4 regions of the Kribbella speibonae genome follow, and region 3 is predicted to be linked to each of the others. Evidence: riboswitches for the same ligand, from Rfam matches in the RefSeq annotation. Region 3 holds a riboswitch; each other region holds the start of a gene.
The links. Region 3 has a riboswitch for cobalamin ahead of E0H92_RS35655 (ABC transporter substrate-binding protein). Riboswitches for the same ligand answer to the same signal wherever they lie in the genome.

Region 1: another riboswitch for cobalamin. It lies ahead of cobN (cobaltochelatase subunit CobN); the one in region 3 lies ahead of E0H92_RS35655 (ABC transporter substrate-binding protein).
Region 2: another riboswitch for cobalamin. It lies ahead of E0H92_RS15215 (putative cobaltochelatase); the one in region 3 lies ahead of E0H92_RS35655 (ABC transporter substrate-binding protein).
Region 4: another riboswitch for cobalamin. It lies ahead of E0H92_RS30060 (ribonucleoside-diphosphate reductase subunit alpha); the one in region 3 lies ahead of E0H92_RS35655 (ABC transporter substrate-binding protein).

What each region holds. Positions count from the first base shown of each region.
Region 1 covers NZ_SJKC01000002.1:382,171-389,741, forward strand. The annotation lists gene E0H92_RS15250 (alpha/beta fold hydrolase) at 1-271, opposite strand, end outside; gene surE (5'/3'-nucleotidase SurE) at 268-1,026, opposite strand; gene cobN (cobaltochelatase subunit CobN) at 1,039-4,743, opposite strand; cobalamin riboswitch at 4,773-4,915, opposite strand; gene E0H92_RS15265 (ROK family transcriptional regulator) at 5,018-6,181, shown strand; gene E0H92_RS15270 (carboxylesterase/lipase family protein) at 6,355-7,571, shown strand, end outside.
Region 2 covers NZ_SJKC01000002.1:371,574-379,144, forward strand. The annotation lists gene cobO (cob(I)yrinic acid a,c-diamide adenosyltransferase) at 1-514, opposite strand, end outside; gene E0H92_RS15215 (putative cobaltochelatase) at 516-2,513, opposite strand; cobalamin riboswitch at 2,575-2,712, opposite strand; gene E0H92_RS15220 (FadR/GntR family transcriptional regulator) at 2,708-3,421, opposite strand; gene E0H92_RS15225 (ABC transporter substrate-binding protein) at 3,544-5,154, shown strand; gene E0H92_RS15230 (ABC transporter permease) at 5,166-6,125, shown strand; gene E0H92_RS15235 (dipeptide/oligopeptide/nickel ABC transporter permease/ATP-binding protein) at 6,125-7,571, shown strand, end outside.
Region 3 covers NZ_SJKC01000006.1:268,550-276,120, forward strand. The annotation lists gene E0H92_RS35630 (alpha/beta hydrolase) at 1-73, shown strand, start outside; gene E0H92_RS35635 (hypothetical protein) at 235-864, opposite strand; gene E0H92_RS35640 (sterol carrier family protein) at 954-1,292, shown strand; gene E0H92_RS35645 (MFS transporter) at 1,339-2,625, shown strand; gene E0H92_RS35650 (hypothetical protein) at 2,639-3,616, shown strand; cobalamin riboswitch at 3,647-3,830, shown strand; gene E0H92_RS35655 (ABC transporter substrate-binding protein) at 3,858-4,880, shown strand; gene E0H92_RS35660 (FecCD family ABC transporter permease) at 4,877-5,851, shown strand; gene E0H92_RS35665 (FecCD family ABC transporter permease) at 5,848-6,813, shown strand; gene E0H92_RS35670 (TetR/AcrR family transcriptional regulator) at 6,832-7,488, opposite strand.
Region 4 covers NZ_SJKC01000004.1:433,800-441,370, reverse strand. The annotation lists gene E0H92_RS30085 (hypothetical protein) at 1-8, opposite strand, end outside; gene E0H92_RS30080 (RNA polymerase sigma factor) at 5-487, opposite strand; gene E0H92_RS30075 (class I SAM-dependent methyltransferase) at 566-1,390, opposite strand; gene E0H92_RS30070 (Fic family protein) at 1,472-2,737, shown strand; gene E0H92_RS30065 (DinB family protein) at 2,807-3,388, shown strand; cobalamin riboswitch at 3,449-3,616, shown strand; gene E0H92_RS30060 (ribonucleoside-diphosphate reductase subunit alpha) at 3,774-6,560, shown strand; gene E0H92_RS30055 (ribonucleotide-diphosphate reductase subunit beta) at 6,557-7,571, shown strand, end outside.

The DNA.
Region 1 (7,571 bases), on a different contig from region 3:
CGGCCGAGTGACCGAGGATCGCCCAGCGCTCGATCCCGAGCTGCTCACGCAACTCCTCGAAGTCCGCGAGCAGTACGTCGAGGTTCACGGGCTCGCCGGGCGGGAGCGGACCGGACCGCAGTACGCCGCGTTGGTCCGGCGCGATCACCCGCAGGGAGCGTCCCAGTACCTCGCCCTGGCACCGCTGCCAGTGATAGCCGCCGCCATGACCGTGGATGAACAACAGCGGTGGCGCGTCCGCCGCGCCGTACTCAGCGACGAACAGCTTCATCGGGTCAGGCGTTTGGCGAGGGCTGTGGCGGCTGCGTCGTCGCGGACCTCGCGGATGCCGACGATCGGGGTGACGGTCACGAAGCCGTCGGCGAGGAGGGCCTCGTCGGTGCCTGGAACGGCGGGGGCATGCGGCGTGCGTTCGACGACGACCATCGGCTCACCGGCAGGACCGGTCGCGGCGACGAGGCGGGTGCGCCGGTTCACGGCCAGTGAGGCGTGCCGTACGCCGGCCAGCTGCTCCAGTGGGCGGTCCGGCACGTTGATGGTCAGGACCGTCCCGGCCGGCTCGTCTGCGATCCAGCCGAGCGCTTCGCCGGCGATCGTCGCCGCGGTCGGCCAGTGCTGCGGGTCTTCCGCGTCGAGGCTGACGGCAACCGCCGACGTACCGGTCTCGGCCGCCGTCAGGGCCGCCGCGACGGTGCCCGAGTGGAAGATCGACACGCCGATGTTCAGCCCGCGGTTGATCCCTGACAGCACGAGGTCCGGCGGCGGGCCGAACGCGCCCGCCTGAGCCAGGGTCACCGCACCCGCGGGCGTCCCCTCGATGCCGACGTACGTCACGCCGTTCTCGACCTCGGTCGCGGTCCGGACCGGCCGGTTGACGAGGCCGGCGCGCGCCGAACCGACACCGCTCTCGTCGAGCAGCGGCGCGACCACGAGTACGTCGTACCCGAGGGCGGCGATCGCCGGCGCGAGCGCCCGGATCCCAGGTGCACGGTAACCGTCGTCGTTCGTGATCAAGACCCTGGGCATGCCTCTACCCAATCAGCCGCGGTCCTCGATGTCACCCTCCGTCTCAAGGACTGCGTTCCGCAGCGTCTCCAGCGCCTCGGGCGACGGTTCGGCCCAGAGGCCGCGTTGCGCCGCCTCGAGCAGGCGTTCCGCGATCCCGTGCCGGGCCCACGGGTTCGACTTGCGGAAGAACTCGGCCATCTCCGGATCGGCGACGTACTCGGTGGTCAGCGACTCGTACATCCAGTCGTCGACGACGCCCGCGGTCGCGTCGTACCCGAACAGGTAGTCCACGGTCGCGGCCATCTCGAACGCGCCCTTGTACCCGTGCCGCCGCATCGCCGCCATCCACCGCGGGTTCACCACACGAGTCCGGAAGACCCGCTTCGCCTCCTCCTCCAGCGTCCGGGTCTTCACCTGCGCGGGTACGGCGGAGTCACCGACGTACGCCTTCGGGTTGGCGCCGGTGAGGTGCCGCACCATCGCGATCATGCCGCCGTGGTACTGGAAGTAGTCGTCGGAGTCCATGATGTCGTGCTCGCGGGTGTCCGCGTTCTTCGCCGCGACCTGGATCCGGGCGTACGCGCGTTCCATCGAGCCGCGGGCCTCGGCGCCGTCGAGGTCCTTGCCGTACGCGTACCCGCCCCACACGGCGTACACCTCCGCCAGCTCGGCGTCGGTCCGCCAGTTCCGCGCGTCGACGAGCGGCAGCAGACCGGCGCCGTACGAACCGGGCTTGGAGCCGAATACGCGCGCCGTCGCCTGCCGTACGTCGTTGCCCGCCGCAACGTCCTGCTGGACGTGCGCGCGCAGGTAGTTGTCGTCGGGTGACTCGTCGAGCTCCGCGACCGTCCGCACCGCTTCGTCGAGCAGCGCGACGACGTGCGGGAACGCGTCCCGGAAGAAGCCGGAGATCCGGATCGTCACGTCGATCCGCGGCCGGCCGAGCTCCTCCAGACCGACCACCTCGAAGCTGGTGACGCGTCGCGAGGCCTCGTCCCAGACCGGACGGCAGCCGAGCAGCCAGAGCACTTCGGCCAGGTCGTCGCCCTGGGTGCGCATCGCCGACGTACCCCAGACGGTGAGGCCGACAGACTTCGGCCACTCCCCCGTCTCCGCCTGATGCCGCTGGAGCAGCGAGTCTGCGAGGGCGACGCCGACGTCCCAGGCGTTGCGGCTCGGAATCGCCTTCGGGTCCACGGCGTAGAAGTTCCGCCCGGTCGGCAGTACGTTCACCAGCCCCCGGGTCGGCGATCCGGACGGTCCCGCCTCGACGAAGCGCCCGTCCAGCGCCCGTACGACGTTCGTCAACTCGTCATCCGTGCGCGCGAGGCGCGGAACGACCTCAGTGGCCGCAAAGGTCAGCGACGCTTCTACCTCGTCGGAGTCCCGGCCCAGGACCTCACCGATGACGACTGGAACCTTCGCCGCGTCCCACCCCATCGTCTCCATCCCGACGACCAGCTTCCGCGCCACGGCCTCCAGCAGATCGACACCGTCGGCACCACTCACCGCCGGTAGATCGGCGAGCGTCGCGAGATCGGCCAGCTCCGGCACCACACGACCCGGGTCCGCGAGGAGAGCTGCTTCGTCGACACCGAACGTGTCGCCAAGAGCGGACCGCAGACCCGGGATCGAGTACGACCCGCCCCACAGCTGCTTCGCTCGCAGCACGGCAAGGACCAGGTTGATCCGTGCCTCACCAGCCGGCGCCCCGCCCAGCACGTGCAGCCCGTCGCGGATCTGCACGTCCTTGATCTCGCACAGATACCCGTCCAGATGCAGCACGAACTCGTCGAAGTCGTCGTCCTCCGGCTTCTCGTCCGTGTGCAGGTCATGGTGCAGTTGTGCGGCCTGGATCAGCGTCCAGATCTGGGCGCGCAGCGTCGGCACCTTCTCCGGGTCCAGGGCGGACACCGTCGCGTACTCGTCGAGCAGGTACTCCAGCTTCGCCATGTCGCCGTACGTCTCGGCCCGCGCCATCGGCGGCACCAGGTGGTCGACGACGGTCGCGTGCGCCCGCCGCTTCGCCTGCGTCCCCTCGCCGGGGTCGTTGACGATGAACGGGTACACCATCGGCAGGTTCCCGAGGACGGCGTCCGGCGCGCAGTCGGCCGCCATCCCGATCCCCTTGCCCGGCAGCCATTCCAGCGTGCCGTGCTTCCCGAGGTGTACGACGGCCTGCGCGCCGAACCCACCCTCGGCGGGCGACGCCTCCAGCCAGCGGTACGCCGCCAGGTAGTGGTGCGACGGCGCCATGTCCGGGTCGTGGTAGATCGCGACCGGGTTCTCACCGAAACCACGCGGCGGCTGGATCATCAGCACGACGTTCCCGAATCGCAGCGCGGCGAGTGCGATCGCCGGCTCGTCACCGGACCGGTCGACGTACAGCTCCCCCGGCGCCTCGCCCCACGCCTCGATCATTGCCTCTTGCAACGACTCGGGCACCCGGCCGAACCAGGTGGCGTACGTGGACAGCGGGATCTTGGCGACCGCGGTGGCCAGCTGCTCGTCCGTCAGCCAGTCGACGTCGTGCCCGCCCGCCGCGATCAACCGGTGAATCAGCCCGTCCGCTCCGTCCGCGCCCTGCAGCTCGCTCAGATCGAGGTCGCCCAGGTCGTACCCGGCGTCCTTCAGCTTCCCGAGCAGCACGACCGCCGACGCCGGAGTGTCCAGCCCGACCGCGTTCCCGATCCGCGCGTGCTTCGTCGGGTACGACGACAGCACCAGCGCGATCCGCTTCTCGGCCGGCGGTACGTGCCGCAGCCGGGCATGCGCGACCGCGATCCCGGCCAGCCGCGCGCACCGCTCCGCGTCCGGCGCGTACCGGGCCAGACCGTCGGCGTCGTACGACTTGAACGAGAACGGGATCGTGATCAGCCGCCCGTCGAACTCCGGGATCGCCACCTGCGTCGCCGCGTCCAGCGGGCTGATCGCCGCGTCGCTGTCCACCCACTGCTCGCGGGTCGAGGTCAGCGCGAGGCCCTGGATCAACGGGATGTCGAGCGACGCCAGCGCGCCCGCGTCCCACGCGTCGTCCGCACCGCCCGCGCTCGCGTTCGCCGCCACCGCACCGCCCGCGGCGAGCAGCGTGGTGACCAGGACGTCGCACCTCCGCAGCAGATCGAAGAGCCCGACGTTCTCGGCCGGGTCGAGCCCGCGCAGAGTCCCGCAGTACACCGGAAGCGGCTGCGCGCCGGCCTCGGCGACCGCCGCCGCGAGGGCGTCGACGAAGGCGGTGTTGCCGGAGATCTCGTGCGCGCGGTAGTAGACGATGCCGACCACCGGCCGCTCGTCCTCGACAAAGGTCCCGCGCACGCCGTACGCCGGGAGCGCGCGCGGCGGATCGAACTCGTCGCCGGTCAGCAGCAGCGTGTCCCGCAGGAAGCCGGCGAGATTGCGAAGGTTGTCCGCGCCGCCCTCGCGCAGGTAGGCGAGTGCCTCGGTGACCGCACCGGCCGGGACGGTCGACAACGACATCAGCTCGGCGTCCGGCGCCGCCTCACCGCTCACCACCACCGCGGGCTTCCCCGCGGCGAGGACCGCGTCGAGCCCGTCCTCCCACGCGCGGCGCCCACCGAGCAGGCGGACGACCACCACCTCGGCGGCGTCGAGCAGGTCGCCGAGCTGATCGAGCTCGAGCCGGGCCGGGTTCGCCACCGCCCAGCCCGCACCCGCCTCGGCAGCGGCCAGCAGGTCCGTATCAGCGGTCGACAACAGCAGAAGATTCGCGGCCATGCGGCAGTCCTTCCCGGGGTGTCCACGCCCCAGCTCCAGGTACGACGGCGGCAGTTCCTGACTCCCCCTGCACGGGGTCACAGTGGCGGGACCGCCCCGGACTCACACCGGGTTCCTGCTGATGCCGTCGATGACGGGCCGACTCTAGCCGACCGTCGACACCGCCTGCGCAGGCGTTGGCATCACAAGTTGAATTCAAGAGATTGATCCGAGCCGGTGGATTTGTCATCCGATTTCCGTCAAGCCGAGAGACAGAACTGTTAGCATCTCGGGCGTGACGGGACGACGGGACGCGGTCCGCGAGCTGCACCGGACGCATGTGCTCGGCGTCCTGCGCGACCACGGTTCGGCCAGCCGCACGGACCTCATGCGCGCCACCGGGCTCTCCCGCCCGACCATCTCGGCGATCGTCGCCGAACTGATCGGCTCCGGCGCGATCCGCGAGGTGGGCAAACACACCGCGGGCACCACCAGGGGACGGCCCTCACAGCTACTCGCTCTCACCCCGCCCAGCGGCCGGGCGCTCAGCGTCGACATCGGCCACGCCCACGCCCGCGCGATCGTCGCCGACGCGGCCGGCCACATCATCCAGGAGCGCGTCGTCGGATTCGACCGGCGGTCCCCGATCCCGGACACCCTCAAGCACGCCCGCCGCCTGATCGCCGAGGTCACCGCCGCCGCGAACATCGGCACCGGCGGCACCGGCGACCTGGCCGATCTGATCGGCGTCGTGATCGGCCTGCCCTCGCCGATCGACCTGGCCGCGCAGCGTCCGGCCGCCGCCCGCTACCGCGACGTACGCCTCGTCGAAGCCCTCGGCCTGTCCTCGTACGCCGGCCGGGTCAGCGTGGTGAACGACGCCGACCTGGGCGCCGCCGGTGAGGCCGCGTTCGGCGCCGGCGCGCGGTTCGGCACGTTCGTCTACGTCAAGATCTCGTACGGCGTGGGCGCCGGCCTGATCCTCGGCGGCCGGCTGTTCCAGGGCCAGGGGTACGCCGGGGACATCGGGCACATCCGCGTGGTCGACGAGGGCGAGGTGTGCCTGTGCGGCAACCGCGGCTGCCTGGAGACGGTCGCCTCGAGCGGCGCGCTCCTGAAGGCGCTGCAACCTGCCCACGACGTGCCGCTCGGGTTCGCCGACCTGGTGCGCCTCGCCGACTCGGGCGACCGCGGCACCCAGGCGTTGCTCGGCGACGCCGGACGCACCATCGGCCGAGCGCTCGCTCCGGCCGTGACCACGCTCAACCCGGAAGCGGTCGTGGTCGGCGGATCGCTCGGAGCGCTCGGCGGCCCGCTGGTACACGGTCTCCGGGAGGCGCTCGACCGGTACTGCCAGCCGGCCGCGGTGCGGAATCTCGCGGTCTCCGTGGCCACCTGCGGCGAGCATGCCGAGGTGCTCGGCGGAGCAGCCTTGGCGTTCGATCTGATCGCCCATTAATACTGGCTTTATTGACGTAATGGCAGGTCTGGGTGCCGGGTTGCGCCATTGACACTCCAGAAATCATCTCTCTAAGCTCTGAACGCAATCAGCACCCCTCCCTCCCTTCTCAGGCATCCGGCGCCCGCGGCGCGGGTCAGTCACGCCTGCCTGAATAGCCCAAGGAGATGCGCGTGAGGTTTCCTTCGAAGCGTCACCTGGCGGCGGCAGCAGCCGTCGTCTCAGTTCTCAGTACCGGCCTCACAGTGGGCCTGACCACCCACTCCCCGTCCCCCGGCGATCCCGTCGTCAGAACCACCGGCGGACTCGTCCGCGGTGTGTCGGAGCCGTCGTACGACGCGTTCCTCGGACTGCCGTACGCCGCCCCGCCGCTGCGCGAGCTGCGGTTCGCTCCCCCGGCCGCGCCCGCGTCCTGGAAGGGCGTCCGGACGGCGGACCGCCAGTCACCGGCGTGCATCCAGTTCGAACCGACCGGGATCCGGGAGGAGCAGGCGGTCAGCGAGGACTGCCTGTACCTCGACGTCTACCGGCCGTCCCACGTCGCGAAGAGCCAGAAGCTGCCGGTCATGGTGTGGTTCCACGGCGGCGGCAGCACCCAGGGCACCGGCGTGATCTACGGCGGCGGTACGCCGGCGGCGAAGACGAACAGCATCGTCATCTCGATCAACTACCGGCTCGGCGCACTCGGGTTCCTCGCCCACCCGGCCCTCAGCGCGGTCACACCCGGCGGCTCCGGCAACTACGCCCGGATGGACCAGTTGGCGTCCCTGCAATGGGTCCACGACAACATCGCCAACTTCGGCGGCGATGCGGGCAACGTCACCATCTACGGCCAGTCGGCCGGCGGCGGGTCGGTCTGCGACCTGATGGTGATGCCGTCCGCGAAAGGCCTGTTCGACAAGGCGATCGTGGAGAGCTCGGTCTGCGGAGCGTCGCGGACCACGCTGGCCGCCGGTGAGCAGAGCGGTGTGAAGTTCGCCCAGTCCGTCGGCTGCACCGATCCGGCAACCGTCGTGGCGTGCCTCCGCAAGGCTTGGCCCGGCACGCTGGTCTCCAACCAGGCCAACTACCTCGGCGGCGCCAAGGTCGGCGGCGCGCTGTTGCCGAAGACCTTCCAGCAGGCCTTCGCCGACGGCAGCTGGAACAAGGTCCCGGTCCTGACCGGCAGCACCAGATCGGAGAACCGCCTCACCTCGACCGCCCTCGCCGGCATCACCGAGCAGGGGTACTACGACCTGGTTCGCAGCACGTACGGCGCCAAGGCCGACGCCGTGCTGAAGCTCTACCCGCTCAGCAAGTTCAAGAGCCCGTGGGACGCGATCACCCAGGTCCAGACGGACTCCCAGCGTGCCTGTCCGAACGACCAGTCCGCACAGGTGCTCGCGACCAA
Region 2 (7,571 bases), on a different contig from region 3:
GCGCATCGCGTCCGGTGATCACGACGTACTGGTGACCGGGCCGGTTGACGAGCGTGTCGACGACCTCGTCCACGTCGATCCAGCCCCACTTCATCGGATACGTGAACTCGTCGAGCACGTACAGGTCGTGGGTCTCGGCGGCCAGCCGGCGCTGGATCTCGCGCCAGCCCTCGACCGCGTCGGCGGCGTGGTCCTCCTCGGTGCCCGCCTTCCGCGACCAGCTCCAGCCCTCGCCCATCTTGTGCCACTCGACCGGCCCGCCCTCACCGGTCGCCGCGTGCAGCCGGCCGAGCGCCTTGAACGCGCTCTCCTCGCCGACCTTCCACTTGGCGCTCTTCACGAACTGGAAGACCCCGAGGTTCCAGCCCTGGTTCCAGGCCCGCAGCGCCATCCCGAACGCCGCCGTCGACTTCCCCTTCATCTCGCCGGTGTGCACCATCAGCAGCGGACGGTTGCGGCGCTGCCGGGTGGTCAGCCCGTCCTGCGGTACGGCGACCGGTTGCCCCTTCGGCATCTCAGGCCGCCTTCCGTTCGGTGACCGTACGGATCAGGTTGCCGGCGGCAACGTCTCCGAGGTCGAGGTACTCCGCGCCGAGATCCCCCGCGAGCTCCGCCGCCAGCCCGAGCCGGACGCCGCGCCGCGGTTCGCAGTCCACCACGACGGTGGCCATGCCGCGCTGCGCGAGCCATCCGGCTGCCTGGCGGGCGCGCGCGAACGCGTTGTCGCCGTGGGTGGCGCGGCCGTCGGTCACGAGGACCAGGAGCGGACGGCGGCGCGGGTCGCGGATCGCGGCGATCCGCAGTACCTCGGCCGCTTGCAGCAACCCTTCGGCGAGCGGCGTACGTCCACCGGTCGGGAGCGATTCGAGCCGTCGTACGGCGGTCTCGACGCTGCCCGTCGGCGGTAGCGCGACCGTCGCGGCAGCGCCGGCGAACGTGACCAGACCGACTGTGTCGCGGCGCTGGTACGCGTCGAGGAGGAGCGAGACGATCGCCGTCTTCACCTCACCCATCCGCTTCTTCGTCCCCATCGAACCGGAGGCGTCGACGCAGAACAGCACGAGGTTCCCCTCCCGCCCTTCCCGCACCGCGAGCCGCACGTCGTCCGCTCGCACCACCAGGCCCGGACCGCTCCGCCCGCGCACCTTCTGGTGCGGCGCCGCGGTGCGCATCGTCCCCAGCAGATGCGGTCGCCCGGCCTCGCGCCCGACCCGGCCGCGATCGCCCACCACGCGTCCCACCTCGGTGATCGCCCGCGACCGGCGCCCCGCGACACCGGCGCCGGCCACCTGAACACTCAACAGGCGAGCCTTGTACGGCGTGGAACTGCCGGCAACGTCACCGCTCGGGGCCGGACCGGCCGGCGCCTGACCAACGGACTGCTCTTCGCCTTCGGAATCGGAAGAAGAAGCCGAGGTGTCCGCTCCCCCGCCGGGTCCACCGCTCGGATCGTCCGGTCCGTCGTCGTCCGGGTCTTCCGGTGGGGTGCTGTTGTTGATGGCTTCTTCGAGCTGCTCGTCGTCCAGGCCGGGTGCGTCGAACGGGTTCCGGCGACGGCGGTGCGGGAGCGCGAGCTTCGCGGCGGCCCGGACGTCGTCGACCTCGACGACGGTCCGGCCGGACCACGCGGCGTGGGCGACCGCGGTCCGGGCCGTGACCAGGTCCGCGCGCATGCCGTCGACGTCGAACGACGCGCAGATCTCCGCGATCTGGCGCAGGGCCGAGTCGGTCAGGATCACCTCGGTCAGCAGGTCGCGCGCCTTCACGATGCGTTCGGCGAGCTCCCGCTGCGCGCCGTCGTACCGGGTGACGAAGGCTGCCGGATCCGCCTCGTACGTGAGGCGCGCGCGCATCACCTCCACGCGGACGGCGGGATCGCGGCTGGCGACCACGTCGACGGTCAGCCCGAACCGGTCGAGCAGCTGCGGCCGGAGCTCGCCCTCCTCGGGGTTCATCGTGCCGACGAGCACGAACCGCGCCGGGTGGGTCACCGAGACGCCGTCCCGCTCGACCGTTGCACGCCCCATCGCGGCGGCGTCGAGGAGCACGTCGACCAGGTGGTCGTGGAGCAGGTTGACCTCGTCGACGTACAGCAACCCGCGATGCGCCGCGGCGAGCAGACCGGGCTCGTACGCCGTCACGCCCTCCGCGAGCGCCTTCTCCAGATGCAACGACCCGAGCACCCGGTCCTCGGTAGCGCCCACCGGCAACTCCACCAACCGCGCCGCCCGCACCGACCGCTCCCCCGCGTGCGGGCTGTCAGGACAGGACGGGTCGGGGTGGTCGGGGTCACAGGAGAAGCGGCAGCCGGGTACGACGTCCACCGGCGGGAGGATCTCGGTGAGGGCGCGGACGGCGGTCGACTTCGCCGTACCCTTCTCGCCGCGGATCAGCACGCCGCCGATGGCCGGCGAGATCGCCGCCAGGATCAGCGCGAGCTGGAGATCGTCCATCCCGACGATCGCGGTGAACGGGAACGAGTTCGACGGTCCACTGAGTGGTGCAGCCCGCATCGGCGGTGGTCCCTTTCGTCGAGCGGGTGTCCACGCCCGCTACGGCCGGTACGCCGTCCCCGCGGGCCGGCGGACGACCGCGGATGTCCTGGCTTCCAGGCCGAGGTGATGCTCGGCTCTGGTCACAGTGGCGGGACCGCCCCGGACTCCCAGCACGCTGGTCACCGGTGTTCCTCCACGACTCGTCGGCCCGATCATGGCACATCCCCCCGGCTGCGGTACGGGCCGGTGCCCAGGCGGGTGCGGACCTCGGCGAAGTGCAGGTGGACGGCCTCCTCGGCCAGGTCGGCGTCGCCGGAGTCGATCGCGTCGACCACCCGCTGATGGCGCGCCGCGGTTTCAGCAGGTGACGCCGCGAAGGTCTCCAGGTCGGTCTCGACGGCCCGGTACACGTCCCAGAACAGGCCGACCAGCTCCCGGGCCAGCGGGACCCCGGCGGAGTCGCAGATGTGTTCGTGGAACTCACGGTCCGCGGTCGCCGCGTCCAGGCCGTCGTCCCGCATCCGCGCGACACACCCGGACAGCTTCTGCTGGAGCTCGCCGTTGCCGATCCCCGCGGCGCGGCGGGTCAGCTCGGTCTCGAGGATCTCCCGGATCTCGAGCAGTTCCCGGAGCCGCTCGGTGCTGCTGCCGGATCGAGTACGGAACAGCAGCCACGGCTGCAACGCCGACGAGCTGGCCGAGCCGACGAACGTTCCGTACCCGTGCCGGATCTCGACGATCCCCAGCGCCTGCAGGGCTTTGAGCGACTCCCGGACCGAGTTGCGGCTGACGCTGAAGTCGGCCATCAGCACGCTCTCGGGAGGCAGCGGGGCGCCGGGATCCAGGTTGCGCTCGATGATCAGATCGGCGATCGCGTTGGCCAGCTCGTCACTGCGTTTCGACCGTTTCGGCCGGATCACTGTCACGACGTCTCCTCGGGCTTGACCGACTGGAGCCGGACTCCTAAGGTCGGCACTCATAGGACGTAGTACGTCCTACAACCTACCTCCTAAACCACCTCACCACATCCCCTGCCGCTGGAGGCATCGTGAAGCAAACAGGGTTCGACCGCCGCTCGTTCCTGAAGTACTCCGGTGCGCTGGGCGCAGCCGCGACGATCACTGGTGGATTGTCGGCCTGCAGCAGCGGCCCGGCCTCGACCGGAGCCGTCGGCGCCGGCGCGGACACCGGCCTGGTCACCGCGGTGATCGGCTACGGGAACAACCAGAGCTGGGACCCGACCATGACCGCCTCCGCCTTCACGATGGCGGCGATGCAGCACGTGTACGAAGGACTGCTCGACACCGACCCGATCACCCGGCAGCCGTACGCCGCCCTGGGCACGGAGGTGCCGGCCGACCTGAACGCCACGTCCTGGAAGTTCACCCTGCGGGACGGGGCGAAGTGGCACGACGGCCAGCCGGTCATCGCCGACGACGTCGTCTTCACCTTCCAGCGGATCCTCGACCCGAAGCTGAAGGTGCTCACCTACAACTTCTTCGCCGCCTGGCTGAAGGAGGTCAAGAAGGTCGACGACAAGTCCGTCGAACTGGTGCTGAACTTCCCGTTCCCCGACGGCGCGCCCCGGCTGACGATCGCAAAGATCATGCCCAAGCACGTCTTCTCCCAGACCGGCGCCTGGGACCTGGCCAAGAACGGCAAGGCGGTCGGGTCCGGACCGTACAAGCAGGTGTCGCACCAGCCGAAGTCGAACACCACGTTCGAGGCGTTCGCCGACTACAACGGTCCGCGTCCGGCGGCGTTCAAGAAGATGAACTGGCTGAGCATCGTCGACTCGTCCGCCCGGGTCGCGAAGATCTCCGGCGGCAGCGCCGAGGCACAGATCTCCGACAACATCCCGTACGCCAACATCGAGCAGCTGAAGAGCTCGGGCCTCACGGTCGAGGGCGGCAAGGGGATGAACCACCTGTTCCTGATGTTCAACACCGCCACGAAACCGTTCGACGACGTCCGGGTCCGGCAGGCGCTGTTCACCGCGATCGACACCCAGAAGATGATCGAGGTCGCGCTCAAGGGCCGCGGCAAGGCGAGTACGTCGTTCCTGAACGAGGAGAACCCGGCGTACGCCAAGGCCAAGACCGTCTACGCGTACGACCCGGCGAAGGCCAAGGCGCTGCTGGCGGAGGCCGGCGTGACGAACCTGTCGATCAACCTGCTCGCGGTGAACGTGAGCTGGATCGTCGACTGCCTGCCGACCATCGCCGCGTCCTGGAACGCGATCGGCGTGAAGACGACGCTGGAGCCGCAGGACACCGCCGCGGTGTTCACCAAGATGGACCAGAACGCCGACTACCAGGTGGTCGCGGCGGCGTCGAACCCGAACCAGTTCGGCGCCGATGCGGACTTGATCCTGCGCTACAACTACACGCAGGGCGGGTCCTGGATGAAGTACACGCGCTGGGAGAACAGCGCCGGCGCCAAGGTGATCTTCGCGAAGATGGACGAGGCGGTCCGGGCCACCGACGCGGACGCCAGGCTCAAGCTCACCCACGAGTACCTCGACCTCGTCGCGGAGCAGGCGGTGCTGTACCCCGTCGTACACACCGAACTGATGACGGCGTGGGACGGGAAGAAGCTGAGCGGGATCAAGGCGCTGCCCTATCCGGGGATCAACGTGCTGCAGGCGAAGCGGGCCTGAGGTAGCCGACTGTGGCCGTCATCGTCCGAATGCTGGTTCGCCGGCTGTTACTGCTGGTTCCGTTGCTGCTCGGCATCATCGCGTTCGTCTTCCTGGTGATGCGGTTCTCCAACAACGATCCCGCGGTCGCGTACTTCCAGGGTGCCAACCCGACCGAGGAACAGTTGCACATGTTCCGGCAGGAGAACGGCCTGCTGGATCCGCTGCCGCTGCGCTATCTGCACTTCGTCGGTGACCTGCTGCACGGCGACTTGGGCACCAGCGTGCTGACGAAGGCGCCGGTGCTGCAGTCAGTCACCACCGCGATGCCGCTGACGTTCCAGCTCACCTTGCTGGGACTGCTGATCGCGCTGGTACTGGCGTTGCTGCTCGGTGTCACCGCCGCGATCTTCCGCGACCGCTGGCCGGACCAGGCGATCCGGCTGGTCTCGCTGATCGGCGTGGCCGCGCCATCGTTCTGGCTGGCGCTGCTGATGATCCAGTACCTCGCCGTCGACCGCGGCTGGTTTCCGCCGAGCGGCTATGTGAATCCGGCCGACGGCACCGTCCCCTGGTTGCGGACAATGGCGCTGCCCGCGCTGGCGCTGTCGTTGCCGGTGGCCGCGCAACTGACCCGGATCATTCGGACGTCGGTCGTCGAGGAACTCGACAAGGACTACGTCCGGACCGCCATCGGCAGCGGCCTGCCGCCGGTGGTGGTGGTCGGGCGCAACGTGCTGCGGAACGCGCTGATCAACCCGCTCACCGTGCTCGGCCTGCGGATCGGGTACCTGCTCGGCGGAGCGGTCGTGATCGAGCAGATCTTCACCCTGCCGGGGATGGGCACGCTGATGATCAACGCGGTCCGCGACGGCGATCCGGCTGTGGTGCAAGGCGTCGTCCTGACGATCGCGGTCGGCTTCGTGGTGGTCAACCTGGTCGTCGACGTCCTGTATCTGCTGGTGAACCCGCGACTGAGGAGCGCTGCCTGATGCGTGCACGACTGGCCCGGCAACTCTCCCGCCCGGGGATCAACTTCAAGCGGCTGCCACCGACGGCGTGGATCGCGGTTGCGGTCCTCGCGGTGGTGATCATCGCCGCGATCCTGGCGCCGTTGCTGACGCCGTACGACATCCTGACCCAGGAGGACACCGGCGGCGGGCCGTCCGGGGCCCACTGGTTCGGGCTGGACAGCGCGAACCGGGACATCTTCACCCGGCTCGTGTACGGCGCTCGCTGGTCGCTGATGATCGGACTCGGCGCGACTGCGCTCGCACTGACCGCGGGCGCGATCGTCGGAGCCGTCGCGGCCACCTCCCGCAAGGCCGTCGACGAGACCGTGATGCGGATCCTCGACGTCGTGATGGCGTTCCCCGGCATCGCGCTGGCCGCCGTCCTGGTGGCGGTGTTCGGTGGATCCATCCCGGTGCTCGTGATCGCGATCGCCTTCCTCTACACGCCGCCCATGGCCCGGGTGGTGCGCGCCAACGTGCTCGCGCAGTACGGCGAGGACTACGTGATCGCGGAGAAGATCATCGGGGCCCGTACGCCGCACATCCTGCTCCGGCACGTGGCGATCAACTGTGCCGCTCCGGTGCTGGTGTTCTGCACCGTGATGGTCGCCGACGCGATCGTCTTCGAGGCGTCGCTGTCCTTCATCGGGGCCGGGGTCCGGCCGCCGGAGCCGTCCTGGGGCTCGGTGATTGCCGATGGCAAGAACATGGTGCTGCTGGGCGGCTGGTGGGCGACGGTGTTCCCCGGCCTGCTGATCCTGATCACCGTACTGTCGCTGAACATCCTGTCCGAGGCGGTGTCCGACGCCTGGGCAGCGCCCGGTGGGAGGCGTGCGGAGACCAAGAAGCAGGAGAAGGACGCGCTGGAGACCGCGCAGCCGGGCTCCGGCGAACTGGTCGAGCTTCCCGGTCTGGACCTGGCGGCGACGCGGCTGCGGGAACGCGCGCGGCCGCTGCCGGACGGTGAACCCGTACTGTCCGTGCAGCAGTTGGCGATCGGCTTCGAAGGCCGGCACGACGGGGTCGACGTCGTCGACGGGATCAGCTTCGACGTACGACCCGGCGAGGTGCTCGGGCTGGTCGGCGAGTCCGGGTGCGGCAAGTCGCTGACCGCGCTCACCGTGATGGGGCTGGAGCCTCGGGGCGCTCGGATCCGTGGCCGGGTCAGGTTCGACGGCAAGGACCTGCTGAGTCTGCGGCGCTCCGAGCGGCGCCGGCTGCTCGGTCACGACATGGCCATGATCTACCAGGACGCACTGTCCTCGCTGAACCCGGCGATGACCATCAAGGCGCAGTTGAAGCAGGTGGTTCGCCGCGGCGGACGGCGTACTCCGGCCGAACTCCTGGAACTGGTCGGACTCGATCCCGAGCGGACTCTCACCAGCTACCCGCATGAGCTGTCCGGTGGTCAGCGCCAGCGGGTGC
Region 3 (7,571 bases):
CCCGTGTGTGAAGAACGTCGTCGAGAGCTACCTCGTCCAGGGCAACACCCCAGCCGCCGACATCAAGTGTTAGGCCCTGTCTGGTGGTCCATCGCCTACTGCGGGGCACTCGGCACGGCATCTCGCCGCACGGGTGCAAAGGCCACGATGCTCCGCATCGAGACCTTCGCCCCCGCACGCCGAGCTACCGCACCGAGCACCTCCTCGCTACGGCGCTGGACCACCAGACAGGACCTAGTTCGGCCGCGTGTCCCCCGGGTCGACCGGGAGTTTGAGGGTGTCGGTGGCCTGCTGGAGGACGGCGCGGAGGCCGGCCTCGTCCTGCGGGCGGCCGCCGACGGTGATCTCGACCGCTGACGTCTTGCCGTCGTCGAGGGAGACCCAGCGCGACAGACCCATCCGGGCACCGCGGGTCTTGTCGACGTACGTGTAGATCAGCGTGCCGTTGTCGCGGCTGAGCACCTTCAGGTCGGGCTCGTCGATGCTGCGCTCACGGTTCGCGACCAGCTCGTCCGGGCTCTGCTTGCTGCCCCGGGTGTCGAACCGGATCTGCCAGACGCCGGTCGAGTCGACGAACTTCGGGCGGGTGCCGCTCTGCGCGCTCTTCCACCCGGTCGGGACCTCGGACGACACCGGGTCGTCGTCGGTGCCGAAGTTCTGGACGACGTACTGGAGTCCGTCGGCCTGCAGCCCGTCACCGCGGCTCGGGGTACTGGACGGCGTCGGACTCACGATCCCCACCGGCGTGTCGTGGGCGGTGAACGGATTGCCACCGTTCACGGCGACGACTGTGCCGAAAACGGCTACGCCGACGGTCATTCCCGCCAGCGTCATCAGCAGCGCCTGGTGCCTGGGCGTGAGCATTCCGGCCTCGCTTCCCTCTCTCCCGCCTGATTATCGCCGACGAGAGGGGCGTCACCGCAAACTGCCGCGTACGCTGGCACGTCGTGGAGATGTCCGACCCTGCGTTCCGGCAGGCCTTGCAACGCTACGACGACGGTACGGCGGAACGCGCCGACCTGAAACTGCTCACCAAGGAACTGTTGCAACGCCTGGTCGCGAAGGCGCCCGGCCACGCGGTAGAGGTGCGGATCCCGCCGTACGGCGCCGTGCAGTGCATCGAGGGCCCGCGACACACCCGCGGTACGCCGGGTGCGGTCATCGAGATGCCGCCGGGGCTGTGGATCGACGTGGCGCTCGGCCGCACCACCTGGCCCGACGCCCGGATGACGGGCAAACTCCGCGCCAGCGGCGAACGCACCGACCTGTCGGCGCTGCTCCCTCTCACCTGACGGAAACAGGTTCGTCCAGGCCGGTCGGGCCTGTCACTATGGCTCGGTGGCAGCAAGTCTGAGCGCGCGGCTGGCCCGGTTGCGCGTCGATCTGACTCCGTGGCGTGGTTCCCGCGATTTCCGCATCCTGCTCGTCGCGGGGTCGATCTTCTTCCTCGGCGGCATGGTCGGGTACGTCGCTCTGCCGTACCAGCTCTACCAACTCACCGGCTCGAACTTCGCGGTCGGCGCGATGGGCCTGGTGACGATCGTCCCGCTGGTCGTGTTCGGTCTGTACGGCGGTGCGCTCGCGGATCACGTCGAACGCCGTACGCTGCTCGTCGCCACCGGCCTCGCGCAGGTCGTGATCTCCGCGCTGATGGTCGCGAACACCCTGCTCCCGAACCCGCAGGTCTGGCTGATCTACGTCTGCGGCGCACTGAACGCGATCGCGACCTCGCTGCAGCGGCCGTCGCGGGAGGCGCTCCTCCCGCGGGTGGTGAAGCACGCGGAGATCCCGGCCGCGGTCGCACTGAGCTCACTGACCTCGCAGATCGGGCAGCTCGCCGGCCCGGCGCTGGGCGGTGTGCTGGTCGGTTCGGTCGGCGTGACCTGGGCGTTCTCGGTCGAGCTGGCCGGGATCGTCTTCGCGACGTTGCTCTACACGCGGCTGGGTTCGTACCGCGCCGGCGAGCACTCCACGGCGCCGAGTCTGCGGGCCATCGGCGGCGGCATCGTCTACGCGTTCCGGCGCAAGGACCTGCTGGCGACGTACCTGGTCGACATGGTCGGGATGTTCCTGGCGATGCCGATCGTGCTGTTCCCGGCGTTCGCGACGGACATCCTGAAGGAACCGAAGCTGCTCGGCCTGCTGTACAGCGCGGAGGCGATCGGGGCGATGTGCGCCAGCCTGACCAGCGGCTGGGCGAAACATGTCCACCATCAGGGGCGGGCGGTGGTGCTGGCCACGATCGGCTGGGGCGCCGCGGTCGGGATCGCCGGCCTGGCGCCGAACATCTGGTTCGCGATCGTGTTCTTCGCGGTGGCCGGCGCGGCCGACATGGTGTCGGTGCTGTTCCGCTCGGTGATCTGGAACCAGACGATCCCCGACGAGATGCGCGGCCGGCTGGCCGGGATCGAGATGCTCGGCTACTCGCTCGGCCCGCTCGGCGGTCAGGCCCGCTCCGGGCTGGTCGCCGACCTCACCACGGTCCGGACCGCGATCGTCAGCGGCGGCGTGCTGTGCGTCGCCGGGGTGGTCGCGACATCCGTCTGGCTGCGCGAGTTCTGGCGGTACGACGCCCGTACCGACGAACACGCGGTCCGTGAAAGGGAACTCCGGGCGGCGGGCTAAGGTTCGTGCCATCATGCGTATCCGCCGAGTGACCGCTTCCGCGCTGACCGTCGTACTTCTCGCAGGCTGCAGTGGACCGTCGGACGAGACGTCTCCGAGTGTCCCGCCGCTGGTGTCGGTGAGTACCGCGCCGACCACCGAGACACCGACGCCTTCGGTGACGCCCTCGGCGACGCCGTCCGAGACCTCCAAGGTCGCGGACACGTTGTGCGTGCGGATGAACCCCACCTTGGTGCAGACGACGCTCGGGGTGCCGGTCGCGAACATCCAGCCCAAGGCGCCGCCGGCCGAGCTCGACATCCCGACGTACGACGTGTGCCAGTTCTCGCTCAGTGCCAGCCCCAACGGGCCGGTGCTGAGGGTCGGGGTCTCGGTACTTCCGGCGACGCAGGCGACGCTGGCGGCGACCAAGAAGGCGTACGCCGCGAATCCGCGCGATCCTGCGCTGCCAGCCAAGGTCGGCCAGGGCGGGTACGGCACAAAGACGTTCATCGTGTTCCTGCTGGGCGGGAAGATGTACAAGCTCTCCGGGCCGCAGGCGACGCCCGCGAAGTACGTCGTACTCGCCCAGGAGGTTGTACGGCAGGCGCCCGGGCTGCCGGACGCCGATCGGCTGATCACGCGCTCCGAATGTGACCGCAGTACGGCGGCGGCCGAGAAGGTGCTCGGCGTACCGGCGCAGGCCCGGCGCGACGGTCAGACCCTCGCCGGTGACCTGGTCTGCGGCTGGGTGACCTCGACGAGCGTGATCTCGAGTTCCGCGCGCCGGGAGAAGGACGCCAAGGCCCTGATGGCCCCGATCCGCAAGGCCGCGACCTCGCAGTCGATCCCGCTCGGCGACGAGGGGTACGTCGACACCGCCACCGGCCGGACGACGATCCGCGTCGGCGACGACAAGATCGTCGACCTGGTCCCGCTCCCCGCACGCAAGCTCAACCCGGACCTGATGACCCAGTTCGCCCTCTCGGTCGTCCCGCGCTACACCCGCTGAACCGCCCTACCTGCGACCAGGTCGCGGGTGTTAAGGTGACCGCGCCGTGGTGTTCGGGAAGCCGGTGAAGTACCGGCGCGGCCCTCGCCACTGTGATCGGGATGTGCACCTGTCGTACTCGTAAGAGGACCACTGGCCGCGTGCGGCTGGGAAGGTCAGGCCGGTGGACGCGGTACCCGTCAGCCAGGAGACCGGCCACGGCGTTGACCCGTCCACGAGGTGCTGGAGGCACGGTCCGCCCATGGCCGCCGTACGTGTAGTTGCCGCTGTCCTGTCGTTGTCGCTCCTGGCCGGCTGTGGTCCGGCCGCCGAAGCCGATTCCAGTGCGCGCTCGATCACCGTGCAGAACTGCGGGATCGGCGTCACCGTCGACGGTCCGCCGAAGCGCGTGTTCGCGGCGTACCAGCCGGCCATCGAAATGGCCCACGCGCTGGGTATCTCGGACCGCCTGGTCGGTACGGCGTACCTGGACGCCGAAGTGCTCCCGGAGTACGCCGGCGCGCAGGCGAAGGCGAAGTACTTCAAGAATCTGCCGAGCCGCGAGGAACTGCTCAGTCTGAACCCGGACTTCGTCCTGTCCGGGTTCAACGACGTGTTCAGCGCCGCCGGCAGCGACTCGAGCTTCGGCAGCCGGAAGAGCCTCGCCGACCTCGGCGTCCGGACCTGGATCTTCAGCCCGCTCTGCCCGACCGCCGACGGGAAGGGCGACGAGGCGATCGACCCGTCGACTGTCTCGATGGACAACGTGTACGCCGACCTGCGGGACCTCGGCCGGCTCTTCGGCGTCGAGGACCGGGCCGCGCAGGTGATCGCCGATCAGCAGCGCCGGATCGCGGCGGTCGAGACCGCGGTGAAGGACGCGCCGCGGCCGACAGTGGCGATCGTCCGGCCCGGGCTGGAAGGCGGACAGCTCACGGTCTCGGGCGGTCCGGACTTCGGGACGGTGCTGATCCGGCAGGCGGGCGGCGTGAACGCGTTCGCCGACCTGACGGCGAAGCGGAACGTGAAGATCAGCGTGGAGGAGTTCATCAAGCGGGACCCGGACTACGTGCTGGTCAGCGGTTGCTGCGACGCATCGCTGACGCCCGCGGCCTCACAGCCGGACGTCGACAAGATCCTCGGCAATCCGGCGTACGCGAACCTCAAGGCGGTGCGGGGCAAACGTGTGATCCCGTGGTTGTTCGCCAATCACTCCGCCGGCGTCCGGGGCGCGTACACCACGGAGAACCTGGGCCATCTCCTGCATCCGGACCTGGTCGATTGAGGCGAGCCGCGGGCCTCGCGGTCTGCGTCGGTGTCCTGGCGATGGTCGTGTTGCTGTCCTTGTGTGTCGGCAACCGGTGGGTCGGGGTGAGTGAGGTCTACCGGGCGTTGGTCGACTTCAGCGGTAGCGACACCGACCGCGTGGTCAGGTACCTGCGCGTGCCGCGAACCGTCGCGGGTCTACTTGTCGGGGCCGCGCTCGGGTTGTCCGGCGGGCTGATGCAGGGCGTCACCCGCAACCCGCTCGCCGATCCGGGAATCCTCGGTGTGAACGCGGGTGCCGCGGTGGCCGTGGTCGGGGCGATCGGCCTGCTCGGGGTGCACAGTCTGACCGGCTACGTGTGGTTCGCGATGGGCGGGGCGCTGGTGGCGACGGTCGTGGTGTACCTGATCGGTGGCGCCGCCCCGGTGAAGCTCGCGCTGGCCGGGGCGGCGGTCTCCGCACTGCTCGGCTCGATCACCTCGGCCGCGACGTTGCTCGATCTCTCGACCTTGAACGAGTACCGGTTCTGGGTGGTCGGGTCGTTGTCGCTCGCCACCGGCTCGATCGTCGCGCAGGCCGTCCCGTTTGTTGCTATCGGCACCGTTCTCGCGGTCGTGCTCGGCCGGTCGCTCAACCAGCTCGCACTCGGCGACGAGCTGGCGCAGGCGTTGGGGACGCGGATGCACCTGGTCCGCGTGCTCGCCGGGTTCGCGGTCGTGATCCTGGCCGGTACGGCGACCGCGATCGCGGGCCCGATCGGGTTCATCGGCCTCGCCGTACCGCACGTCGCACGGCGGATCGTCGGTCCGGACTATCGCTACCTGCTGCCGTGGTCGATGGTGCTCGCGCCGATCGTGCTGCTGCTGGCCGACATCCTCGGGCGGATCGTCGTACGGCCCGCGGAGCTGCAGGTCGGGATCGTCACCGCGGTGATCGGCGCGCCCCTGTTCATCGCGCTGGTCCGCCGCCGGCGAATGGCCGAGCTGTGAGAAGCGTCGTGGTCTCGACGGCCGGCTGGCTGCTCACCGCCGTGATCGGGGCGTTCGCGCTCACCCGGGGCGATTACGCGTTGCCGCTGGCCGACGTACTGCGGACCCTGTCCGGGCACGGCACGCTGATCACGTACGACGTCGTCGTCAACAACCGCCTGCCGCGCGTGCTGGTCGGCATCGGCGTCGGTACGGCGTTCGCGGTGTCCGGCGCGATCTTTCAGCGGCTCGCCCGGAACCCGCTGGTCAGCCCGGACCTGATCGGGATCAACGCCGGCGCCGCGCTGGCCGCCGTACTGATGATCACCGTACTCGGCAGCGGCTGGATCCCGCTCGGTGCGCTGACCGGATCGTTGCTGGCGGCAATCGCCGTGTACCTGTTGGCTTATCGCAACGGGGTTTCCGGTCAACGGCTGGTGCTGGTGGGGATCGGCGTGACGGCGATCATCGGATCGCTGACGGCGTACTTGCTCACGCTGGCGGACATCTACACGGCGAAGGCCGCCTCCATGTGGCTGGCCGGGAGCCTCGCTGGGCGGTCCTGGACGCACGTCGTCCTGGTCGGGATCACGGTCGCGGTCGGGCTGCCGGCCGCGCTGGCTTCGACGCGGCAGTTGCGCTTGCTGGAACTCGGCGACGACCTGGCCCGGGCGTTGGGCGGACGGGTCGAACTCGCTCGTGCGGCGCTGATCGCGATCGGCGTCGGGCTAGCAGCGCTAGCGACTGCTGCCGCAGGGCCGGTCGGGTTTGTGGCATTGGTGGCGCCGCAGCTGGCGCGCCGGCTCGTCCCACGACGGCCCGGATTGCTGGTGCCGGCTGCGATCGGGGCCTTGCTCGTGGTCGCGTCGGACCTGATCGCCAGGACGGTGGTCGCTCCGGCGTCGCTACCGGTCGGGGTGGTCACCGCGTTCCTCGGAGCGCCGTACCTGCTCTTCCTCCTCACCCGCACGAACCGGATCTAGCCCAACTTTGAGCACGGATCAACCAGAATCGGCCACGGAAAGTGGTTGGTGGGTGCTCAAAGTTGGGGCTAGGTCGGCTCCAAGGGGGGTGAGGTAGCCGACCAGGGCTTGGTTGAGTTCGGTGATCCATCGTTCGCGGTGGGCGGCGGGGGTGGTGACGATCGTGCCGAGCAGGGCGGCGAAGATCTGGGTGGCGACAGCCGCCGTGGTTTCGAGGCGATCCGTCGGTAGCCCGGGGTAGCGCGCGGCCAGGACCTCGGCGACGCGACCGGTGACGGCCTTCTGAAGCGCGCGGGTCGGCGCGGTCAGCTTGTCCGGTAGGTCGCCGCTGCCGAACAGGGCCTTGAATCCCGGGTTCTCCAGGTTGACCTCGACCATCGGGCGGATCATTCGGTCGACCAGTTCGGGCAGCGGCAGTTGCGCCGTACCCGGGTCGAAGGCCTTCTGGTGCGCGGCGGCGAGCTCGCTGCGGTAGCGCTCCGCGAGCGCTTCGGCAAGGGCCTCCTTGTTCGCGAAGAACTGGTACAGCGTGCCCGGTGAGACACCGGCCTGGCGGGCGATCGCGTTGGTGGTCGCCTTCGCGTACCCGGCCTCGGCGAACACCACCGCGGCGGCGTCGAGCAGCTGCACCATCCGCCGCTGCCCACGTGCCTGGCGACGCGGCTCCTCGGGCATGAGCGGACCTTCCGTTGACAAACACGAGTAAATGCTCGTATTTTCTGTATGCGAGCAACTGCTCGTGTTTGGTCATCCTACCC
Region 4 (7,571 bases), on a different contig from region 3:
TCGTTCATCGGTGGTCCTCGAGTTCGGTCGCGAGCCTGGCGAGGCCGCGGCTGACCAGTGACTTGACGGTGCCGACGCGGACCTGCATCGCGTCGGCGATCTCCGCCAGCGGCAGATCGAGCCAGTACCGCAGTACCAGCGCCTCCCGCTGCCGCGGCGCGAGGTGATCGAGCGCCCGCAGCAGCCCGCGGATCGATTCGCTCAGAACAACCTGTTCGTCGGCAGGTGCCGCGGTGACGAGATAGAGGACCTTCCGGTCGCTGAGGATCTTCCGCCGGCGCCGCGTCCGGACCTCGTTGACCACGATCCGGTTCAGGTAGGCGGCCGGATTGCCGACCTCGCGGTGCCGGCGTACGTCGTACAGCCGGCAGAACGCTTCCTGGACAACGTCCTCAGGGTCCTCGGCACCGAGCAGATGGGCCAGCCGCACCAGCCGGCCGGCCTCGGTTCGAAACAACGTCTCGAACGCTGCGCCGCTGCCCGTCATCGTGTCTCCCACGATCAGCCCCATACCTGACTGACGATCCCAGCCCCGAAAGGTTGAGTCAGCCCGTCAGCAACAGGCTCATGGTCTTGTGGCCTTGAGGGCGAAGAGGAGTGGGATGCGGGGGGCGGCGTCCGGGAGACGCCACCAGCCGTCCGAGGTTTGCTGCATGGAGGGCCAGCGGGGCCATGGGAGTACTTCGGACTCGCGGAGGCTGGTGAGTTGGAAGCCGGCGTCGGCGAGGGTGGTGGTGATTTCGCCGAGGCCGTGGCGCCATTCGTAGCTGGTCTGGCGGCCGGGGACCTCGTCGCCGGTGTAGGTGACGGTGGAGTCGTGGGCGATCGGCCCGCGGCCTTCGAGGTAGTCGGCGCGGAGCACGAGGTCCTCGGACTCGCCGGGCAGGGAGACCTCACGGAGCGCGTTGAGCAACGGGTGGAACTCGACGATGTAGAGGACGCCGCCGGGTTTGAGCAGGTCTCCGACGACCTCTGCCCACTGTTTCAGTTCGGGCAGGTAGCAGAGTGCGCCCTTGCCGGTGTAGACGACGTCGAACCGCCGTCCGCCGACCGCGTCTAGGGCGTCGTACACGTTGGCGTGCAGGTAGTCGACCTCGACGCCTGCCTCCGCCGCGATCCGCCTCGCGGCCTCCAGCGACTTCTCGGAGAGGTCGAGTCCGCTGGTCCGCGCACCCCGCCGCGCGAACTCGATCGTCTCAGTCCCCAGATGACACTGCAGATGCAGTACGTCGCGACCGTCGAGCGGACCGAGATCCTCCCACTCGTAGTCGGCGAACCAGAACTCGGCGGGCCGGTCGTAGAAGTCGCTCGCCGCGTGCAGCGGCGCCCGGGCGTTCCAGTCGGCCTGGTTGGCGGCCACCATCCGTCGCGTCTGCGCATCCAGAGTCACACTCAGCAGTCTGCCCGCCACTGGGTCCACAACTTGTCCACACCCTTGTTCAAGGTTTGTGGATAAGCTTGAATAAGGGGTATGGCGAGGGTCGAGTTGCACCGCTGGCCCGGGCACCCCGACGGGTTCACCCGGGCGGAGCGCCTGGGCGGGTCGTACGAGCTGCACTTCCCCGACCCGCTGGTCGGGCGCGAGTTCGACCTGTCCGACGACGTACTCGCGCTGCTCGAGGACGCCGCCGGGGATCTTGCCCGCCTGGACGCGACGGCCGCCGTACTGACGAACAGCGAGGCGCTGGCACGGCTCCTGCTGCGTGCCGAAGCGGTCGGTTCGTCGCATATCGAAGGGCTCGTCGTCGGCGCGCACAGATTGCTGAAGGCCGACGTACTGCGGGATCGCATCAGCGACGTGACCGCCGAGGAGGTCCTCGGCGCGGTCGACGCGATGACCTGGGTGACCGAGTCCGTCCAGGCCGGGGACAAACTCGAGGTCGACCATCTGCTCGAGGCGCATCGCCGGTTGATGGCGCAGTCGCCGCACCCGGAGTACGGCGGCGAGATCCGCTACCTGCAGAACTGGATCGGCGGCCGCTCCCCCGCCGAGGCGTACTACGTGCCGCCGCCGGCGCAACTGCTCCCCGAACTGCTCGCGGACCTGATGACGTTCGTCCGTGAGTCGCCGCTGCCCGTGCTGGCGAAGACCGCGATCGCGCACGCACAGTTCGAGACGATCCACCCGTTCGCCGACGGCAACGGCCGGACCGGGCGGGCGCTGATCCACCTGATCCTGCGCGCCGACGGCCTGATCACACGCACCGTGCCGCCGGTCTCGCTCGCCCTCGCCACCCACGCCGCGGAGTACGTCGACGCACTGACCGCCTTCCGGTACGTCGGACGCGCGACGACCGTCAAGGCCCGCGCGGCCGCGAACCCGTGGCTGCGGATGTTCGCTCTCGCCTGCACGCATGCGACGGCCGAAGCGGCGCGTTTCGAGACGAACGCCGCGGAATTGAAGGCCGAATGGCGGGAGCGCGCGGCACCGGTCCGCGCCGGCTCAGCGGCCGAGTTGCTGATCGAGGCACTGCCGGCCGCGCCGGTCCTGACGCTCGCGGCCGCGGCCCGGCTCATCGACCGCTCCCAGCAGGCCGCCAACCAGGGCCTGGCCCGACTGGTCGAGACCGGCATCCTGCGCGAGGTCACCGACGGGCGCCGGAACCGCGTCTACGAAGCGCCCGAACTGATCGACGCCTTCACGTTGCTGGAGCGCCGCTTCGCGAGCCCGGCCGCGGACACCCGGATCGAGCCGCCTAGCAGACCCGTCCCGGCAAGGCCAGAACCGACACACTAGGGGGTTTGACTTTCTGACTGCGATCGAGCAAGAATTCGAACACATGTTCGATCGTACAGGGGAGTTGTGATGCCGGAGGCGTTCGACTGGGACATCCTGCACCGGCCGTCGGCGATGGCGATGGTCCGCGGCCAGCTCGGCTTCAGCTGGATGGTGCTGTCCGGGCGGCTCGCCCAGCTGACCGACGAGCAGTACTTCTGGCGACCGAGCAGTGAGGCCATCAGTGTGGTGCGCCGGCACCATGCCGGGCGCTACCGGTCACTCGGGTCCGGTGAGTGGGTCGCGCAGTGGCCCGAGGAGCCGGACCATCGCGGTCCACGCACGATCGCCTGGCTGATCGCCCACCTCACCGAGACCTTCTTCGAGCGCTGGGAATGGACCTTCGGCGCGAGCGTGCAGGCGGGTGCCGAGATCACCCTGCACGGGAACGCCCGGGACGCGGTCGCCTGGCTGACCTACTGGGTCGAGGCCTGGCAGGACGCGATCGCCGGCCTGGACGAGGACGCGGCGATGACGATCGGCCTCAGCCAGGCCAACGAACTGGACGCCGCCGAGCCGTTCGGCCACGTCGTCCTGCGGCTGAATCGCGAGCTGATCCACCACGGCTCGGAGATCATGACGCTCCAGGACCTCTACGCGGTCGCGGCGTGAGGACCACAAGATGTGCGACACGCGGCGTGGCGCTACCACAAGATCTAGAGGGATCCGCCTAGCATCACTACTGCTGGTGGTTCGGGGCGCGCAACGCCACAAGATGTTGGGCGTCCCGGGGCAACAGGGGAATCCGGTGCGACTCCGGAGCTGCCCCGCAACGGTGAGTGGACGTGCTGTCGACGCATGCCCGCGAGTCCGGATACCTGCCACCGGTGCGTGTACCGCCGGTGCACGCGGTCCGAGACCTCGCGGGTGGGTCGCAGGGCGTGACGGCAGTGTTCCCGGCCGGTGCCGCCGGTCCCGTCATGCGCCCCCTCGTGTGGTCCCGGGTCTCCGAACTCTTCTGGAGCGCACACCTGTGACCATTGCTTCCTCATCATCAGTGGCGACAGAGCTTCGTACGGAGCTCACCGTCATCCGTCGCGACGGCAGTAGTACGCCGTTCGACGCCACCAAGATCTCCGTCGCCGTGACCAAGGCGTTCCTCGCCGTCGAGGGCGCCGACGCGGCCGCCACCCACCGGGTCCGTGACCTGGTGACCGACCTGACCGGCCGGGTCGTAGCCGCCCTGACCAGCCGTGGCGACACTCGCCGCAGCGTGCAGGTCGAGGACATCCAGGACCAGGTCGAGCTGGCGCTGATGCGCGCCGGCGAACACCAGGTCGCCCGCGCCTACGTGCTGTACCGCGAGGAGCGGACCAAGGCCCGCACCCCTGCCGACCCGGCCGGCGTCGCCGAGAAGCCGGCGCTGACGGTCCGCGCGGCCGACGGCAGCCGGTCCCCGCTCGACGTCGACCGGCTCCGCGTGATCGTCGCCGAGGCCGCCGCCGGACTCGACGCGGTCGACCCCGAGCTGATCCTGAACGAGACCCTCGGCGCCTGCTACGACGGCATCCCGCAGCACGAGGTCGAGCTCGCGCTGGTGATGGCCGCGCGGTCGTACGTCGAGACCGAGCCGCAGTACAGCTTCGCCGCGTCCCGCCTGCTGCTGGACCAGATCCGCCGCGAGGCGCTGGGCCGCGTCCACGGCGAGCCCCGGCAGGCCAGCCAGGCCGACATGACCACGGCGTACGTCGACTACTTCCCGCGCTACATCCAGGTCGGGATCGAGGCCGGTCAGCTCGACCCGGAGCTCGGCCGCTTCGACCTCGAGCGGCTCGCCGCGGCGATCAAGCCGGAGGCCGATCTGAACTTCACCTTCCTCAGCCTGCAGACGCTCTACGACCGGTACCTGCTGCACCTCGGCAAAGTGCGGTACGAGTTGCCGCAGGCGTTCTTCCTCCGGGTCGCGATGGGCATGGCCCTGCGCGAGGACGACCGCGAGGCCCGGGCGATCGAGTTCTACGAACTGCTCAGCTCGTTCCGCTTCATGTCGTCGACGCCGACCCTCTTCAACTCCGGCACCACCCGCCCGCAGCTGTCGTCGTGCTTCCTGACCACCGTCGAGGACGACCTGTCCGGCATCTTCACCGGCATCCGCAACAACGCCCTCCTCGCCAAGTATTCCGGCGGCCTAGGCAACGACTGGACCCCGGTCCGCGGCATCGGCGCCCACATCAAGGGCACCAACGGCGAATCCCAAGGCGTCGTCCCGTTTCTGAAGGTCGCCAACGACACCGCCGTCGCAGTGAATCAAGGCGGCCGTCGTAAGGGCGCGGTGTGTGCGTATCTCGAGACGTGGCATATCGATGTTGAGGAGTTTCTCGATCTGCGGAAGAACACCGGGGACGAGCGGCGGCGTACGCATGACATGAACACGGCGAACTGGGTGCCGGATCTGTTTCTGCAGCGGGTGGAGGCCGGTGGGGAGTGGACGTTGTTCTCTCCCGATGAGGTGCCGGATCTGCACGAGTTGTACGGCGGTGCGTTCGCTGAGGCGTACTCGGCGTACGAGGCAGCTGCGGATCGTGGGGAGATTCTGGTGTTCAAGCGGGTCAAGGCGGTTGACCTGTGGCGGCGGATGCTGACGGTGCTGTTCGAGACCGGGCACCCGTGGATCACCTTCAAGGACGCCTGCAACCTGCGTTCGCCGCAGCAGCACGACGGTGTCGTCCACTCGTCGAACCTGTGCACCGAGATCACCCTGAACACGACGACCGAGGAGACCGCGGTCTGCAACCTCGGATCGGTCAACCTGGTCGCGCATCTGACCGCGGACGGGTTCGACGCCGACCTGCTCCGGGACACCGTGAAGACCGCGGTGCGGATGCTCGACAACGTCATCGACGTGAACTTCTACACCACCCCGGAATCGGAGCGCGCCAACCAGCGGCACCGCCCGGTCGGCCTCGGGCTGATGGGGTTCGCGGACGCGTTGTTCACGTTGCGGATCCCGTACGCGTCCGACGCAGCGGTCGAGTTCGCGGACCGCTCGATGGAGCAGATCAGCTACCACGCGATCGAGGCGTCCAGCGAGCTCGCCGCCGAGCGCGGCCGCTACTCGTCGTACGACGGATCGCTGTGGAGCCGTGGGGTCCTGCCGATCGACTCGCTCGACCTGCTGCACACGGCACGCGACGGTGACGTGATCATCGACCGCGACGCGCGACTCGACTGGGACGGTCTGCGTGCGAAGGTCCTGCGGGACGGGATGCGGAACTCGAACGTGATGGCGATCGCCCCGACCGCGACGATCTCCAACATCTGCGGCGTGAGCCAGTCGATCGAGCCGACGTACAGCAACCTGTTCGTGAAGTCGAACATGTCCGGCGAGTTCACCGTCGCCAACCCGTACCTGGTCGCCGACCTGAAGGCGCGCGGGCTGTGGGACCAGGTGATGGTGTCGGATCTGAAGTACCACGACGGCGTGGTCGCGGGGATCGAGCGGATCCCGGCGGACCTGCGCGAGCTGTACGCGACGGCGTTCGAGATCGACCCGCTCTGGCTGGTGAAGGCGGCGTCGCGGCGCCAGAAGTGGATCGACCAGGCGCAGTCGCTGAACCTCTACATGGCGAAACCGTCCGGCCGGGCGCTCGACGAGCTGTACCGGTCGGCTTGGCGCTATGGCCTCAAGACGACTTATTACCTGCGTTCCCAGTCGGCAACCCATGTGGAGAAGTCCACCTTGAAGGGCACCGACGGCCGGCTGAACGCCGTACCCGTCGCCGTCCCCGAAGCCAGCGGAGCGGTCTGCTCCATCGACGACCCGGACTGCGAGGCCTGCCAGTGAGCGCCATCTCGATCGGAGCGGCCCGCGTCGAGGTCGCCGACAAGGCGATGATCAACTCGCGCGCCGACGTCAACCAGCTGCTCCCGTTGAAGTACACGTGGGCCTGGGAGAAGTACCTTGCCGGATGCAACAACCACTGGATGCCGACCGAGGTCTCGATGCAGGCCGACATCTCGCTGTGGAAGTCAAAGGACGGCCTGACCGACGACGAGCGGCTGATGCTGAAGCGGAACCTCGGGTTCTTCGCCACGGCGGAATCACTGGTCGCGAACAACATCGTGCTCGCCGTCTACCGGCAGCTGACCAACCCCGAGTGCCGGCAGTACCTGCTGCGCCAGGCGTTCGAGGAGGCTGTGCACACGCACACCTTCCAGTACATCTGTACGTCGCTCGGTCTCGACGAGGGCGAACTGTTCAACATGTACCGCGAGGTGCCGTCGATCTCCGACAAGGACGCGTGGGCGCTGAAGTACACGCAGCACCTGGAGGACCCGGAATTCCGCACCGGTACGCCGGAAGCGGACACCGCGTTCCTGCGCGATCTGATCGCGTTCTACGTGGTGTTCGAGGGGATGTGGTTCTACACCGGGTTCGCGCAGATCCTGTCGCTCGGCCGACGGAACAAGATGGTCGGGATCGCCGAGCAGTACCAGTACATCCTGCGCGACGAGTCGATCCACCTGAACTTCGGCATCGACTGCATCAACCAGATCAAACAGGAGAACCCACATCTGTGGACGACCGCGTTCCAGGCCGAGGTCCGGCAGATGCTGACCGAGGCGTGCGAATTGGAAGTCGCCTACGGCCGCGCCACCATGCCGAACGGCATGCTCGGCCTGACCGCGGACCTCTGCGAGCAGTACATGCACTTCGTCACGGACCGCAGAGCGGAACAAATAGGTCTCGATCCGATCTTCGGTGAAACGCGGAACCCCTTCGGATGGATGTCAGAGGTGATGGACCTGAAGAAGGAGAAGAACTTCTTCGAAACCCGGGTCATCGAGTACCAGT